Regions from separate parts of the Paenibacillus sp. sgz302191 genome, predicted to be linked through region 3. Evidence: riboswitches for the same ligand, from Rfam matches in the RefSeq annotation. Region 3 holds a riboswitch; each other region holds the start of a gene.

Region 1 (3,276 bases), on a different contig from region 3:
ATTGGAGAACACAAGGTCGAACCGATGGCTTACCGTGATCACCCTGGATGAGGAACAACATGGCGTAAGCGTCAAATCCATACTCGAAGCAATGACAGCAGAAAACATCGAAGCCCGTCCGGTTTGGAAACCGCTTCATCTGCAGCCTCTTTTTGGGGGAGCGGCATATTACCGGCATGCGGAGAACGAAAGTGTTTCCGAGAAATTGTTTAACACCGGCTTATGCTTGCCATCAGGGTCCGGGATGATGGAAGAGGAGCAGACGAGAGTTATCGATTGTATGAAAAGCACATTACGGCACAAAGCGGCTGTCAGATAGCATGGAATATATTACATCGTTAAAAAAAGGAAGATCTTGATGATAGGAACTCGAGTACAGCAGCTTCGCAAGGAAAAGGGATTGTCTCTGTCCGAGCTGGCAGAGCGGGCCGGCGTGGCCAAATCATATATAAGCAATTTGGAACGTGATGTTCAAAAGAACCCGTCGATACAATTTCTCGAGAAAATCGCCTCCGTTCTGAAGGTGCCTGTAGACAGGTTTCTTGATCAAGAAGCTCCGGAAACGAATGTCGCAGAACTGGATCAGGAATGGTATCAGCTTATTAAAGAAGCTATGTCATCCGGTATTAACAAGCACCAGTTTAAAGAATTCCTTGAGTTTAACAAATGGCGCTTGACGAACCCCGGCGAGTGAACGGCGGCGCTGAGAGTCCGGCGGGCGAAGTTTGTTTTGTGCAACCCGCCGGACACCGGGGGTAGGCCTTCGAAATGCATCTCCTTAAATGGCAAATAGAAGTTTAACCGCTTTTATTTCTCCATTTTTGTGCAGATGCATTTTTTCTTTTCTGAAAATTGTATGCGGTTGGAAAATATAGCGATAGTCTGGGCAGGGGTACTTTGCTATAATATGCGTAAACATGGTGAATAAAGCAAAAAGGAAGATGATAAGTGTGATTGGTAAAAGGATTCAAAGATTACGGCTAGAAAAAAAACTCAGCTTATCTGAGCTTGCTGCCAAGGCTGAAGTCGCCAAATCTTATTTAAGCAATATGGAAAGAGATATTCAGAAAAATCCGTCCATTCAATTTTTGGAAAAAATTGCGGTTGCGCTTGACGTGCCGCTCGACTTGATCCTGCACGGAGAACAGCCGAAAGTGCTAGAAGAACTGGACAGCCAGTGGCAGGATTTAGTCAAAGAGGCGATGGATTCGGGAGTAACGAAGGAGCAGTTTCGCGAATTTTTGGAATTCAGCAAATGGAAGAAAAACCAGGAAAACAACAAGTAAGCATCCTACTAATTACTTATCTATTGCGGATACATTAGTATCATTTTCCTAAAAAATAATGACCTAGCAGTTTTTTTTCAAATTTTTTGGTGGAATTTAGGAGAAGGTCGTTGTATAATAGGCTTAGGTTGATGAGAAATGTTTCAGTCTTAGGCCTTGAGATCTATTCCGCAATTGGATAATTAATTATGGGAATACTTTGATACATGCGCCGTATGTGGGCACCTGGAGCATGTGGAGTTAGTGGTGCAACCGACCCAATCTATTAAACCGTTAATAGATGGTTTTTTGCAAACAAACTTCACATTGGAGGTAATAGTATGTCCAAAGTATTTGTGCAATTGGGTATGGAACGCAATCCCTTGGATTCAGACTGGGTAGAAATGATTCGCGAGGCTCGCAGCTTGGGGTTAACAATTGGTGAAGTGCAAGCTTATTTAGGGTCATTCGCACAGTTGGACAGAGGGTTAACCAAATATACGAACATCAACGCCGGGGCTGCCAATAATGACCTGTCCGGCAAAGTCGTTGTGTAATCATGCATTTGTTACCGGAGCGCACTGATCCTTTTCCTTGAGAAGGGTGGGGCGTTTTTTTGGTATTTGCTAAAATGGCATAAATCCATTAAGTTGGAAAAAGGCTGCATGCAGATGCGCCGGCGCAATGAAATCGTAAATTGGAGGAACGGAAATCATGTCCATTCTAGTAACTGGCGGAGCAGGTTATATTGGCAGCCATACCTGTGTTGAACTGCTTGACAAGGGTTATGAGATCGTCGTTGTCGACAATCTGATGAATAGCAAGCCGGAGGCGCTTGAGCGGGTCCGTGAGCTGACGGGGAAGGATTTTGCGTTTTATCAATTGGATTTGCTCGACTATGCGGGGCTGGAACAGGTGTTTCGCGAGCATTCGATCGAAGCGGTGATCCATTTTGCGGGGTTAAAGGCAGTGGGGGAATCGGTCTCTTTTCCTTTATCTTACTACCACAACAATATTACCGGCACATTAATTCTGTGCAATGTCATGCAAAAATACGATGTCCGCAAATTGGTGTTCAGCTCCTCGGCAACTGTCTACGGGGTGCCTGAGCAGGTGCCGATTCACGAACATTTTCCGCTCGGCGCGACGAATCCATACGGTCAAACGAAGCTTATGATCGAGCGGATTTTGCAGGACTTGTACATCTCGGATCACAGCTGGAGCATATCGCTGCTGCGGTATTTTAATCCGGTCGGAGCGCACCCCAGCGGACGAATCGGGGAAGATCCGAACGGCGTGCCGAACAATCTGATGCCGTATGTGAGCCAAGTGGCTATCGGCAAACTGGAAAAGCTGCGGGTATACGGGAACGATTATCCGACCGTAGACGGAACCGGAGTCAGGGATTATATTCACGTCAGCGATCTGGCCAAAGGGCATTTAAAAGCATTGGAACAACTGCTGTCCAGGAGCGGGATCGAGGCGTATAATCTCGGTACCGGCCGGGGTTATAGCGTGCTTGAAATGGTCGAAGCCTTTCAAAAAGCTTCCGGAAAAGTAATATCGTACAGCATCGAGGAGCGCAGGCCGGGGGATGTGGCTACGTGCTATGCGGACACAACGAAAGCGCGCGAGCAATTAGGCTGGCTTGCCGAGAAAGGCGTTGAAGACATGTGCACGGACGCCTGGCGCTGGCAATTCAACAACCCTAACGGATATGAAAAATAAACAGGCTGGTGTTGTTCCCTGACAGCAGCCGGACTTTGCCAAACTGCAGACAACTGCAGTTTTTTTGCGTTTCATGCGACGGAAGCCGGACTCAGGAAACCCTCAGGCAACGCTCATGGTTTATTAAGTCGGCGCTCAGGGGGGATTCAGGAAAGGGGCCTATACTTGGTCTTGTAAACAACAAAAACATTCGAAAAGGTGGAATAACAATATGAAAACTATTAGCAAAAAAATTCTCGCAGGTACGATTGCAGCATCTTTTGTTCTTGGAACAGGTTTTGTC
Region 2 (3,276 bases), on a different contig from region 3:
GCAGCATAATGGCAATGGAAGAACGACTGCCCTCGGATAAATGCGATTCCAGCTCGTTGTTGAAATGAGCGCGGTTCATAAGGCCTGTCAGCGTATCGTGGTAAGCGAGATACACGGCCTGCTCTTCGGCCGCCTTGGCTTTCGTAACGTCGAGCAGCACCACATACTGCAGCAGATCGCCCTGCGCCTCAAAATATTTGCTCTCGGCCTTAACGTACTTTTTCGCCCCTTTGCGCGTGACGACGATATAGTCCCCCTGGATCGTTTCTTCCCCGAAACCCGGCTGGTCGAACGAACGCGAGGACTTGTGGGACTGGGGAAAAATGAACTCCTGCGCATGGCGAAGAAGCAATTCCTTCTGCGTGCATTCAAAAAGCAGCGCCGCTTGCGGATTCGCCTCTTTAATAATTCCATCCTGGTCCGTAATGATCATCGTTAACGGCGACATTTCGTACAGAGCCTGATACTTCCGTTCCAGGGAAGGCAGGAAATCATATTTGATCATGGCATATCTGAGGAAAAAAGTGAAGATAATGAGCGCGAAACTGCTTAATGCCGGAAAATTGACGCCGCTTGGCATAACAGCCGGCATTTTAAAGAATATAAACGCTATCGCCCAAACAAACGAAAAAAGGAGGCCAAGCAAAACCGTGCGCATCTGCTTTCGCTTCAAGTTCAAATCGTATTGATTTACGAACCTGAACCCTGCGGTCACGATGACGATGCAAACAACGGCCGTATACAGCGTGCTGCCCAGCATCAATGCTGTTAGGCCTGCACCGGGTTCCTGGTATTTCCAAATGCCGTTCTGGACGAAATGAACCGTTATCCATGGAGGCGGAAAAAACACCAGCGAGGCCGGAACCAACGGGCTGTAGCAGATCGCCGTCATAACCGGCCGCGGAGTCGATTGAAATCCCTCCGTCAGCCTGAAGCAAAAATGCATCGTCAGACACATGATGATGAAAGCCGGAAAATAAAACAGCAGCAGCGCGATTCGGCCCGCGTATTGGATCGGGGCGATACTGAACAGCAAATTCCCGATGAAAAACAGCATGGTGGCAAGGAAAAAACAGGCCGCGATTTTATTCAGCCCGTTGTACCGGTTTCGCTGATAAATTTCGATCATCATGTAGAGCAACAAGAGAATTGGTACTATGTACAGGAGTATGGACACTAAATAAGCGATCATGAAGCACACCTCATTATCTTGTTAGTCCGTCATAAACGACCAAAAAAAAAAGAAACCTTGCTTTAAGGTTCCTTCTCAGCGGCCTAAAGCGGAAACTGGCTGGCATACGATGTGAATCCTTTTCGTGTAGCCCCTATAGCTTTGCGTCCTTGGCTTTCGCCAAGTTTGCCTTTATCTCTTTAAGAAATATTTAAATTGGTGAATGATAGGTCTAAGTTCCTAGTTATTTTATATCACGTATCACCAAATTTCGTCAATAAAATCCTTAATTATGAAATATCTGGTGCTATCGGCTCCTCGGATGGCTGCTTACTTTTCGGCCCCCCCGCCGACAATCCGCCAAAATCCGACAACGGAGGAGCTATGAACGCCCCCTTTTCGTTAAAGGAAAAAGAGGCCTTCCTTAGCCTATTGTCACAAGCTAATCAGAACCTCTTCTTCAAAGCGCCCTCGGCGCTGCAAGCCGGCAGTCAGACCCAGTCAGACCTCTATTTTGCCGAATGGTCAGGCTTGCAGCTCGGCGGCGGGAACGGCTTCGGCTTCTTTTTTCGATAACACTTCCTTCTTCAGAAACCAGCAGATAACAAAAGCCGCGATCATAAAGCCTAAAGCGATGATAAAAATGCTCTGGAACGAATTCACAAATACCGCTTGAATCTTCGTTACCAGATCGGCGGATATCCCCGCGGGAATTCCCCCTGTCTCGATATGATCCGCCATGCCCGGAGGAAGCTGGCCGGCCAACCCGGCAACGCCGGTTTTGATTTTGTTAGCGAGCAGGCTGCCGAAGACGCTTAATCCGATTGTCGCTCCAAGCGACTGGAACAGCTGAACGGTTCCGAGCGCTACGCCGCTGTTCTCCTTGGCGACGGATTCCTGAACGATCAGGTTATCTCCTCCGAATAAAGCCCCGATACCGAGTCCTAACAGGACAAAGGTAACAATGATGTACAGCGGCGTTGTCGCAGCATGAACCTGAGACAGCAAACCGACGCCGACGATCGGCAGCAAGAAGCAGACGATAAACAAGTTCCGGTACGGAATCCGGGTAATCAGAAATCCGTTCAGGATACTCGAAGGAATCGCCCCGGCCATAAACGCCAGCGTCAAATATCCGGCAGCGGTTGGACTTAGGCCCATCACGTTCTGAGAGAAAAACGGGAACGCCGCTATTCCGCCCATCAATCCAAGCATTACGATAAACACAAGCAGCGACAATACGACCACATTGCGGTTGCGGAACAACGACAGCGGTATAATCGGTTCCGCCGTTCTGGATTCAATCCTTATAAAGAGGGCGATAAACAGGGCCGAAAGCGCAAGCAGCCCTATGATCAGCGGAGATGACCAGGACAAGCCCCGATTGTCGATCAGCACCGGCGCAAGCAGAAGGGAAAGCAGCGCCAGCACGAGCGCAGACGCCCCCATCCAGTCGATGGACCGCTTCTCCTCCCCTTTGGATTCGCGCATTCCTACGAATATCACCGACGCTGCAAGTATCCCGACCGGGATGTTGATCAGGAACACCCAATGCCAATTAAGATGATCCACGAAATAACCGCCCAGCGTCGGTCCCAGCAGTTGTGGAATGATCATCATCGGCCCGAACAGGCTCTGAATTTTGGCGCGCTGCTCCAGCGGGTACGTATCGCCTATAATTACCAATGCCAACGGCATCAGCCCGCCGGCGCCTATTCCTTGGATTCCCCTGCCGATCAGCAGAACGGTCATGCTGTCCGCAAATCCGCAAATGATGGAACCGAGAGAAAACAAAGCCATGCAGCTTAAATAAACGCGTTTGCGCCCGTACAAATCCGCCAGCTTTCCTAAAATGGGCATAAATATGGTCACGGCAAGCATGTATACCCCCGCCACCCAGCCGTAAAGCGACAATCCTTGCAGCTCGCGGATGATCGTCGGCATAGCCGTCGATACGACCGTTTCGTCCAGCTCGGCAAAAATAAGCCCGAGAAGCAGGCCGATCAGCACGAGTGATCTGTTATTTTCCTTCATTGTTCAATACCTCTCTTCTATTCCTTAACTATTGCCATCATAAGCGCTTTTCAAGCTTGCTGAAACCGGCC
Region 3 (3,276 bases):
CCGGTAGGACATTTGTTCGCCTTCAAAGAATACGGCAGTCTGCTCGGGATTCCGTGCGGCTTGCCGCTCAAACCAGCCATGCAGCGTCATTTCCCGGTCATATCCCAGACGCGGGCTCCTTCCCTGCTGCAGCAGCCATTCCTGCTCGGCCTGCGGCAGCCATGCCAGCTCCCGGATCGCCTTCTCGGGAAAGGTCAGCGCATGGTCCAGCAAAGTCAATAGCCGGCGGTACAAAGCTTTTATTTCTTCCGGTTCGAATATTTCCGAACGATAATCCATATCGATCATGAGCATGCCCGTATCCGGCCGGTCCTTGACATGGATCGAAATATCGTTCACTTCATGCCCGCTGAACAGGGGCTCGATCATGTAAGAGAGACCTTCCTTTTCCGTCCATAACATGACCTGATATTCGAGCGATATCCCGAACAGCCGGTTCAATTGTCCATGCTTGACGCGCAAATCACTGATCAACTGGTTATAAGGATATTTCTGATGCCGGATGACCGCCAATTGATCCTTCATGATCCGTTTGGCAAAGCTGAGGAAATCCGCGTTCTCATCAACGTGAGCTCTTACCGGAATGGTGGAAACGAACATCCCGAACATCTGTTTTTCCTTTGCGTTCGTACGGTTGCCCATAAACGTCCCCAGAATCGTCTCGGTTTGCCCCGTCGCTCTCGACATATAAATATGGAGAGTGCTTAAAAACAGCGAGAGAACGCTGATCCCATGCTCCTGGCAAAACATTCCGATTTTTTCATGTAAAAAAGCGGGCACTTCTTCCGTCAATCGAATCGCATCCGTCTCGACCAAATAGGAATCCCCTCGTTTGAGAGACACGGTCTCCGGAATGGAATCGAACTGGGCATTCCAAAATTTATGGTCCTTTTGAAACCGTTCGGACTTCTCATATTCCGCTTCGCTCAAAATATATTCCACATAGGAGGGCTGGCTCGTTTGCAGGGCGTCGGTTCCTTTGACCAGCTCCAAATAGCGATCGATGAGCTGATTCCCCAGCAGCACCATGGAAATCCCGTCGGAAACGATATGATGCACTGCCGCGAAAAGCCAAATCTCCGCAGGGCCGATCTTGAAGACGATAAACCGGAACAACTCGCTATCGTAGAGCGCCATCGGCCGGCAGGCCTCCGTTTGCGCCCGTTCCGTCACGGCATCGATATCTCCCGTTTGACGAACTTCCACCCACTCGATATCAAAATCCTCGCAATCGGCAACGTACTGCCGCGGTTCGCCCGCCTCATCAAGCGCAAGCTTAAAGCGCAGCGCTTCATTGCTGTGGACCACATGACGAATGGCCCGGTTCAACATCCGGTCGTCGATCCCCGCTGCGGATTTTAATTTAACGATACCGCTCAAATTTGAAACGCTGGTTTCGGGATAAAACTGCTCGGTATACCAAATCCGTTTTTGAGCATGCGTTAATGGTAAAAAGTGCTTTTGCATAATTACTCCCCCCATCATGCGAAATAATCTCTTGGTCTTGGAAACTTTGAAAAATTTTAACACCCCAAAGCGAAAAAGGCCCACCCCGAATAAAAGGGGAGCCCCTGTTACCCGGCAACCTGTCGACCATAGCATCTCATCTCTTGTGAAAAAGTAATGCGATGCCTTAGGCCATGGCTTTGCGTCCCTACGTTTCCATAGGTTTGCCTTTGTCGAATATTTGTAGAATTTGTATTTATATAGATATATTTACTTTACATATAATAAAACACTAGGAAAGATATACTAGTTACGGTATTTTAATAAATAATTTTATTAGAGGTTACTAGTAAAATTTACCTTATTTTTTTAGGACGCTCCTAACACGAAAGGCCCGGCTTTATCCGCGCCGGTTCATATAAATTACAAGTAACCGCTTCCAATACATGAATCGACAGCGTTTTTTTCGTTTTTTCGACATCGTTCCAGACCATCTTGCAACAAAAAAATGAGAAAAGCCTCCGCCGGAACCGTCTCGTCTTGAGCGGCCCCGTCCGGAGGCTGTATGTGCTTTTGCAGTTTAAGTAGGGCGGGCGGCTGTAGTCCGCCTATCCAGGACAGCAGGCTTAAACTTTAACCGCCTGTCCGTATTTTTCGGTATGTATCGATAAAAGAGAGCACGTCGACCCGCTTCCCTCTCTTTTTTGCCAATCTCGCCATCGTTACTAGCGTTTTCCAGAACTCGTCAAGCACTGGGGACTCCAGATCGGAGCTTTGCGGCGACGGGCTTACCTGATTTTTGTACAAGCTGCCTTCGTCGGAGATAAGGTACTGAATTTGTCGTTTTTTCCATTGTTCTCCGGTTACATAACTAATCCCGATTTCCCTCATTTTTTTACGGACTGATGTCACGGGGCGGGATAGTTCTTTGGCAATAACAACGGGGGGACACTCGCTGGAAAGTCGAATAAGTTTGTCCAATTCTTGCGTAGACCACGGTTTTTTTGTCATTCGATTCAACTCCAATTCTTCATACTGTATCCTTCGTTGCCTTAAAATGGTTAATGGATTCGCGATGATTTGAGGATATCAAGCAATTGTTAGGGAAGTATGAGTTAACCATAATATTTTGGTATATTACATAACTTTTTCGATATCGTTCGCTATTTTTCTACTTCCCTGGAACTAAAATCGTCCTGATTCGGACACGTTATATAGAAGTAATTTCCAGCAACTCGGGCATATTACGGCCCTTGAAGCCCCATACTAGTCTTATTCGACTATGAGGTTTTCTACCGCGCTGCGTGTTATTGCCGATCAGAATGCCGTTCTACGCCCGCGAATATGAAAAAAGCCCTTGGCGAGCGCTCAAAAAGCGGCTTCGGCAGGGCGGAGATGGAAAACCGGGATCAATTCGTGTACGATGAAAAGGAAACAACTTCAAGACATAACCGGAGGAGAGGGTATCCGTGAAAATGACGATTCATGAATCTCAATTGTTTGTTCAAGATCTGGGCCAAAGCCAGGGAGAAGGGCTCCCGGTCATCCTGCTGCACGGGTTTCCGCTGGACCACCGGATGTGGAGCCGTCAAGCGGATGCGCTTGCCGCCGCAGGTTATAGGGCCATCATCCCGGACCTCGCCGGCATGGGGCAGTCCGCTGTCCCGGCATCCAACATCGCGCTAAGCCGGTATGCCGACGATGTCCTCGCTCTGATGGACAAGCTGGGCATACAAAAAGCCGTCCTTGGCGGTTTCTCCATGGGCGGCTATGTAGTGTTCTCGCTGCTGCGCAAGGCGCCGGAGCGATTTGCGGCGGTTGTGCTGGCCA

What was found. Region 3 has a riboswitch for cyclic di-GMP ahead of AC3G2T_RS37890 (amino acid adenylation domain-containing protein). Riboswitches for the same ligand answer to the same signal wherever they lie in the genome.
Region 1: it holds a riboswitch for cyclic di-GMP, as region 3 does, so the genes downstream of both, AC3G2T_RS14105 (anti-repressor SinI family protein) here and AC3G2T_RS37890 (amino acid adenylation domain-containing protein) in region 3, are expected to answer to the same signal.
Region 2: it holds a riboswitch for cyclic di-GMP, as region 3 does, so the genes downstream of both, AC3G2T_RS00205 (EAL domain-containing protein) here and AC3G2T_RS37890 (amino acid adenylation domain-containing protein) in region 3, are expected to answer to the same signal.

What each region holds. Positions count from the first base shown of each region.
Region 1 covers NZ_JBYLHY010000008.1:150,343-153,618, forward strand. Annotated here, with positions in the region: gene AC3G2T_RS14090 (DegT/DnrJ/EryC1/StrS family aminotransferase) at 1-319, shown strand, start outside; gene AC3G2T_RS14095 (helix-turn-helix domain-containing protein) at 359-694, shown strand; gene AC3G2T_RS14100 (helix-turn-helix domain-containing protein) at 951-1,286, shown strand; cyclic di-GMP riboswitch class II at 1,470-1,553, shown strand; gene AC3G2T_RS14105 (anti-repressor SinI family protein) at 1,607-1,822, shown strand; gene galE (UDP-glucose 4-epimerase GalE) at 1,980-2,993, shown strand; gene AC3G2T_RS14115 (hypothetical protein) at 3,205-3,276, shown strand, end outside.
Region 2 covers NZ_JBYLHY010000001.1:41,118-44,393, reverse strand. Annotated here, with positions in the region: gene AC3G2T_RS00205 (EAL domain-containing protein) at 1-1,192, opposite strand, end outside; cyclic di-GMP riboswitch class I at 1,280-1,372, opposite strand; gene AC3G2T_RS00200 (hypothetical protein) at 1,388-1,747, shown strand; gene AC3G2T_RS00195 (MDR family MFS transporter) at 1,697-3,205, opposite strand.
Region 3 covers NZ_JBYLHY010000058.1:11,837-15,112, reverse strand. Annotated here, with positions in the region: partial or broken gene AC3G2T_RS37890 (amino acid adenylation domain-containing protein) at 1-1,467, opposite strand, end outside; cyclic di-GMP riboswitch class I at 1,578-1,685, opposite strand; gene AC3G2T_RS37885 (hypothetical protein) at 2,080-2,457, opposite strand; gene AC3G2T_RS37880 (alpha/beta fold hydrolase) at 2,922-3,276, shown strand, end outside.